One region of the Noviherbaspirillum sp. FW303-A3 genome, then DNA from elsewhere that is predicted to be linked to it. Evidence: predicted binding sites of a transcription regulator. Region 1 holds the regulator's gene; each other region holds the start of a gene.

The links. Region 1 encodes LexA, which represses DNA repair genes until DNA is damaged. Its sites were predicted from a motif close to ACTGTATNNNNATACAGT; they were not measured.
Region 2: imuA (translesion DNA synthesis-associated protein ImuA) is a predicted target of LexA. The motif match lies at 1,260-1,277, and genes of this name have one in related genera.
Region 3: recA (recombinase RecA) is a predicted target of LexA. The motif match lies at 1,469-1,486, and genes of this name have one in related genera.

What each region holds. Positions count from the first base shown of each region.
Region 1 covers NZ_JBYTAZ010000001.1:864,352-866,617, reverse strand. The annotation lists gene AC3WOY_RS04250 (RNA methyltransferase) at 39-800, shown strand; gene lexA (transcriptional repressor LexA) at 867-1,523, opposite strand; gene rpsF (30S ribosomal protein S6) at 1,783-2,151, shown strand; gene priB (primosomal replication protein N) at 2,170-2,266, shown strand, end outside.
Region 2 covers NZ_JBYTAZ010000002.1:264,070-266,335, reverse strand. The annotation lists gene AC3WOY_RS27525 (Y-family DNA polymerase) at 1-509, opposite strand, end outside; gene imuA (translesion DNA synthesis-associated protein ImuA) at 445-1,242, opposite strand; gene AC3WOY_RS27515 (hypothetical protein) at 1,519-1,725, shown strand; gene AC3WOY_RS27510 (hypothetical protein) at 1,756-2,266, opposite strand, start outside.
Region 3 covers NZ_JBYTAZ010000001.1:3,935,170-3,937,435, reverse strand. The annotation lists gene recX (recombination regulator RecX) at 1-282, opposite strand, end outside; gene recA (recombinase RecA) at 345-1,388, opposite strand; gene AC3WOY_RS18915 (response regulator) at 1,634-2,266, shown strand, end outside.

The DNA.
Region 1 (2,266 bases):
GGCGATACGCCGGTTCCCGCGCAATGCCGCTATTTTAAATGAACCAGCCCCAAACCAGTAATTCTCTTTTCAGCCGATTGCGCTTTGTCCTGGTCGGCACCAGCCATCCCGGTAACATTGGCGCCGCCGCGCGGGCAATGAAAACGATGGGATTTTCGCAACTTGTGCTGGTTAACCCCCGGTTTCCGGAAGCGACAGCACATGAGGAGGCAATCGCATTCGCCAGTGGTGCGCTGGATGTCCTGCAATCCGCGCGAGTCGTCGCGACGATCGAAGAGGCGCTGGACGGCTGCAACTTTGCTGCGGCGCTCAGTGCCAGGTTGAGGGAGTTTTCTCCGCCGATCACGACGCCGCGATCACTGGCAGGGCAATTGAGGGGGGACGACAGCCTGAATGCCGCGCTGGTATTCGGGAGCGAGCGCTATGGTTTGCCGAACGAGATCATTGAAAAGTGCAACGTGCTGATCAATATCCCGGCGAACCCCGAATACTCGTCGTTGAATCTGGCCCAGGCGGTACAGCTTCTCGCTTACGAGGCACGGATGGCTGCAGCTGGTGAGGCGGTACCTGCTTCCCCGGTCGGTTTCCAGGGCGTGGCCGCGAGCCTGGACCAGATTGAGGGCATGTATGCGCACCTCGAACAGGCACTCGTTGCGGTCGAATTTCTTGATCCGGCAAACCCGAAAAAATTGATGCCTCGCCTGAAGCGTCTTTTTTCCCGGACCCAGCTGGAAACCGAGGAAGTGAACATCCTGCGGGGCATTGCTCGGCAAATCATGAAAAAACTCGGACGGACGTGAAGCCTCGTCCGCGTCGGAATCCCTTTTTCAGGACTGTGCCGCGGACGTTTGCGCTACTCCGCTATTTCAGCCCCATGCGCGCAAGAGGCCTACCGCGAGCCCCTCAAGAGCGAAATTGTCTTCCCGTCCATCCACGACAATCGGTTCGAAATCCGGGTTTTCGGGGAGGAGTTCGATGACGCTGCCAGTCTTGCGGTAGCGCTTGACCGTCACGTCATCGCCAAGGCGGGCAACAACGATCTGCCCGTTCTTGGCTGAGTCGGTTTTCTTCACGGCCAGCAGGTCGCCGTCGAGAATGCCGACATCCCGCATCGACAGCCCCCGTACTTTCAACAAGTAGTCCGGCTTTGCGGAAAACAGCGAAGGGTCGACGCTGTACGTCGTTTCAATATGTTCCTGCGCGAGGATCGGCGAGCCCGCGGCCACTCGTCCAACGAGGGGCAGACTCAGTTGCATCAGGCTGGGGTGCGGCAAGGCCATTTGGCGGGCCACGCCAGTGCTGTCGTTACCCATGTCGCGAAGACGGATGCCGCGTGAGGTGCCGGGAGAAATTTCAATCGCGCCCTTTCGGGCGAGTGCCTGCAAATGTTCTTCTGCAGCGTTCGCTGAACGGAATCCAAGCTCGGCAGCAATTTCAGCCCGGGTGGGAGGAAATCCGGTGTTCTCAATGGCTTCCCTGATCAGGTTCAGGATCTGTTCCTGGCGGGCGGTCAGCTTGATCATGGCGATTCACTGGGGTTATCCAGTGCTGTGTGTATAAACAGACTGTATTTTTATACAGGATTTGTGTGAATGCAAGCGCATTTGTGCTTTATTTGGCCGCTTTTGCGCCGAAATTGTCCGATTCCCGGTCTGCGCGCCTTAAGGGCTTGAAAGCATTGAGTTTTCTTGCTGAACAGGTTATTATTGCGGGCTTTCCTCTTCCCACACCCGTCTTGACGCCGGGGTGGGCGATTTTTCAATCCGTCCAAAAGGAGAATTCATGCGTCATTACGAAATCGTATTTATCGTCCATCCGGATCAGAGCGAGCAAGTGCCCGCGATGATCGAACGCTACAAGGGCATCGTTACCGCCCGCAACGGCAAGGTCCACCGTGTCGAAGACTGGGGCCGCCGCCAACTGGCATACATGATCCAGAAGCTGGCCAAGGCACACTATGTTTGCATGAACATCGAGTGCGACAACGAAACCCTGGCTGAACTCGAAACCGGCTTCAAGTTCAACGACGCCGTCCTGCGCCACCTCACCGTCAAGATGAAGAAGGCCGAAACCGCCCCGTCGCCGATGATGAAGGCTGTTCAGAAGGAAGACGCTGCCAAGTCCCAACGTGCAGAGGCGTCCGCTGCGTAATTGCGGCAGCCGAGGAGTGTGAACCAGCTTCGCCTGATTGCTGCCATTGCCGAGCGTGACGTGTTGCGCTACACCCCGGCAGGCATCCCGATCGTGTCAGCAAAACTGCAGCACA
Region 2 (2,266 bases), on a different contig from region 1:
GCAACCCGAGCGCCTACTGTCTCAGTGTCGCAGATCAAGCCGTCCTGCACTTGGGCGAACCACCATGCTGCCGTTGCGGTGGGCGCAGCGGCAAGGTGAGGCTCAAAGCCGAGAGCAGCGATGCCCTCCCGCAGCGCCGCCATGATCGCGCCGGCGCCGCCGAATAGCGTGAGGCTGGCCGTGACATCCAGAAGCAGCCCGAATGGCCGGATCGAGACTTGCGGGGTGAAATGCAGCGCCCAAAGCGCCGCTTCGAGGACCGCCTTCCCCTCGGCATCCGGGTCCCGTTGAATCAGTACGACATTGCTGGCCAGCGCGTGCGCGCCGTTTTCCGTCATGCCCACGGCGATCCCGGCCGCGCTGGCGCACTCGCTGGCCCAGCGTACCCGTTTGCCTTCCACGACTGCCAGCGGCACTTCCTTGCGCAGCGAGGCCTGCAATGCGTCAGGCCAGCGACGGTACGCGAGGTCGAGTGGCAGGTTCGGCAGGAAGACGGAAATCCAAAGCATGATCGGCGGTGACGGGTACGGCGGCGCTGCGTTGTGCGCGCTTCAGCGCACGGGTGAGCGATTGGGGGAAAAAGGGAGGCAGAACAACGGGCCGGGAAGCTGCCGGACCGCGCCGCTTGAACACGTCAACCGCAAGTTGGCCGAACGCTCCCGCCTCGCAGAACAAGCGCAGTGGCGCCGGCGAAGGTTCGCTTCGCGCGCGCGCCGAACGGAAAATGAAGGTCAGGCCGTCACACCCACTCGCCGCAACCTGGAGGCGTCGCAGCTGCTCTGCCTTGACCTGCGGCTGCCACGCGAGCAGCGCACCGACCGACGTCTTGAGCACTTGCTCGGCCGCCCAGAGCCGGTCGGCGGGTTTGTCTGCCCGGACCACGAGGATGCGCGCGACGTCGATCCCGTACTGCTCAAACGCGGGTGCAATCAGTGCATGCGGAGCACCGAGGATGACGATCGTGCGTCCGCCATCCGAAAGCGCCTTCAGGGCTGGCAGCAGCAGTCGAAACTCACCGCTTCCCGGATGCGCCCAGAGCAGCTCAGTCAGGCCGAACGCCGGCCAACCGCCTGCCGGAAGCTCGGAAGTCAGAGCGTCATAGCCCGTCGGGATGACAGTGGGCGATCCTCGCCCGAGAGAATCGCCGCGCCAGACAGCGTGCGGAAGGGATTGCGTAAGTGCGAGCACTTTCTCGCGCCGCTCCGCCGCAGTGGCAACTGCAGTGGAAGGGAGAATGGACACGTGAGCCTCGTTCGAATACTGTAAATAAATACAGTGTTAACGTAAACGAAGGTGTCTCGAAAGTAAACTTGAATCTGGGAAATTATGAAGTGCTCACTCGTACTCGACTGGCGAGAACACAGGCGCGAGGGGTAAACTTGGCAGCTTGGAAATTTGTAAAAAAGCGTGAGGCTGTTGTCGGATGCTGACGCCCATATCTGATTCAACGATGGCGGTCCGCATCAGTACGCTTTGAGAATTCATCCAGCGTTCCGCTCGACTTATTCAAGGAATACCATGGGCACTCGCATCCATTGCCACTTCGATATTGATTACCTTCTCTCCCGCACCGATGAGCAACTCGGGACGATGCTGCAGGGCGGCACACCAATCGAAATGCGTGCTGCCCTCGTCATCATGAAGGCGCAAGGAAAGGTCGGACTCGTGGTCGGGGAATGCGATAACGTCGGCACCGACGGCACCTGCGCCGGACACGCCTCATAAATTCCTTTCCCGCGCGCCGTTTGCTCTAAGTTAGAGCGGGTTCACCGAACCCGGCTTCAAGATCAGGTTCATGAAGTGGTGCACCGTCAACTCAACCTTCTTCTTCGGGCGCTTCACCACCTTAAATTGTCCTTCCTGCACTTCGACTAGCAAGCCGCATTCCGCTGGCACTTCGCTTGCCTCGATCATTCCAGCCGGCGCCGCGTAGTACACGGTTTCCGCAATCTGCGAATAGCCAGCCCGTTTTTCCGGACTCGCGACATCAGCCAAAAAGTCAGCACGGCTTACCTTAACTTCATGAACGCAGGGATTGATGCGGGCTTCGTCATAGACCGCGGCCAGAGAGAACACATCTGGCCGGATGGCCTGACGGCCACCTTCAGCACGCGGAACAAGCAGCTCAATGTTCTCCCACGTGATACGACCTTGCTCCCGCAACCATGCCGCCAACCGCCCAGCCAGATCATGATGGGGTTTCCTGCGCGCTTTTTCACGCTCCAGTTCCAATTGAAGCGCTTTGATGCCGGCATCCGTAATAGAC
Region 3 (2,266 bases), 3.1 Mb from region 1:
ACCCTTGATGTCCTGGATGGCATCGCCATCGATACCGTGCGACTGCAGTTCGGAGAGAATACGGCTGTTCCCGAAACGGGCGGCGCGGCGATTGACCAGCGATTCGGAAAAGCGGGACTGGGACAGGAATTTCGCCGCCTCCAGTGAATCGAGCAAGGCCTCGATATCGTCGCCTTCCTGGGCATAGCGTGCCAGCTTGCGTCCCAGTTCAAGCCGGCTGTGTTCGCGAGCGGATAAATACTTCAGAGCCCGCGCCTTTAGACTCATTTGCAGTTTTGCCATGGTGTTCCAGCAGCGCGGGCTCCCTCACGTGAAGTATTCAGGATGAAAGGAGCTGTTCCCTCTTATTCAGCTTCTGCCACGAGGGGCGGCAGTTCCGGTACGCCCAGGGCTGCGCGGACCTTGTTTTCGATCTCGCGAGCCAGATCCGGATGTTCCTTCAGGTAGTTGCGTGCGTTGTCCTTGCCCTGGCCGATACGCTCGCCGTTGTAGCTGTACCATGCACCGGACTTTTCAACGATCTTGGCTTCGGAACCCAGGTCGAGGATTTCGCCTTCGCGCGAGGTGCCCTCCCCGTACAGGATATCGAAATGCGCTTCTTTGAAAGGCGGTGCCACCTTGTTCTTCACGACCTTGACCTTGGTTTCATTGCCGATCACCTCATCGCCGGACTTGATGGAACCGGTGCGGCGAATGTCCAAGCGGACGGATGCGTAGAACTTCAGTGCATTGCCGCCCGTCGTCGTTTCCGGGTTGCCGAACATGACGCCGATCTTCATGCGGATCTGGTTGATGAAGATGACCAGGGTGTTGGTGCGGTTGATGCTGCCGGTCAATTTGCGCAGTGCCTGCGACATGAGACGGGCCTGGAGGCCGGGGAGCGAATCACCCATGTCGCCTTCGATTTCAGCCTTCGGAGTCAGTGCTGCAACCGAGTCGACCACGACCAGGTCGACGCTGCCGGAGCGTACGAGCGCATCGCAGATTTCGAGCGCCTGCTCGCCGGTGTCAGGTTGCGAAATCAGCAATTCCTGCAGGTTGACACCCAACTTCTGCGCATACACGACGTCGAGCGCATGTTCCGCGTCGATGAAGGCGCAGGTACCACCCAGTTTTTGCATTTCTGCAATAGCTTGCAGGGTCAGCGTGGTCTTGCCGGACGATTCCGGACCGTAAATTTCCACAACGCGGCCGCGCGGCAGTCCGCCAACGCCCAATGCGATATCCAGGCCGAGCGAGCCGGTCGAGACAACCTGCACCTCTTCCGCCACGGCGCCGTCCGCCATGCGCATCACGGAACCCTTGCCGAACTGCTTCTCGATTTGCGCCAACGCGGCAGCCAGTGCCTTTGCCTTTTCCGGGTTTTGCGCAGCTTTCTTGTCGTCCATAACTGTATTCTTTCGACGGTTGGGTATTAACTAGTTCGCCACCCTTTGGCTGGCGAGCCACGATTAACGTCACAGGCCATACTGTATAAAAAAACAGTGGCGTGCGCAAGCGGGAATTTTAAATATCGGGAAAACTTGATTAGGATGAGGGGAGAAGCGGGTTTTTGAAGTCGGTACTTGCTTTGCCTTGCCGCTATTAATGAAAAGCAATAGACTACTTTCCATCTGATTGCAGAGTGCCAACCATGCGTATTTTGCTCGCTGAAGACGACAGTGTACTAGCCGATGGACTGACGCGCTCGCTGCGCCAGTCCGGGTATGCCACGGACTGCGTCAAGAACGGCCTGGAGGCGGACTCCGCACTGTCGACGCAGGATTTCGACCTGCTGATCCTCGACCTCGGCCTGCCGAAAATGCCCGGCCTGGAAGTGCTGCGCCGCCTGCGTGCGCGCAATTCGCGCCTGCCGGTGCTGATCCTGACCGCCGGCGACTCCATCGAACAACGGGTCAAGGGGCTGGACCTGGGCGCCGACGACTTCATGGCCAAGCCGTTTGCGCTGTCCGAGCTGGAAGCGCGCGTGCGCGCCCTGACCCGGCGCGGCGCCGGCGGCGGACCGACCGTCATCAAGCACGGCCCGCTGTCCTACGACCAGGTGGGGCGTATCGCCTACATGAACGACCAGATGCTCGATCTTTCGGCGCGCGAGCTGGGCTTGCTGGAAGTCCTCCTGCAGCGGACCGGACGCCTGGTATCGAAGGAGCAGCTGGTTGACCACTTGTGCGAATGGGGCGAGGAAGTCAGCAACAACGCCATCGAGGTGTATGTCCACCGCCTGCGCAAGAAGATCGAGGTGGGCGGCGTGCGCATCGCCACCGTG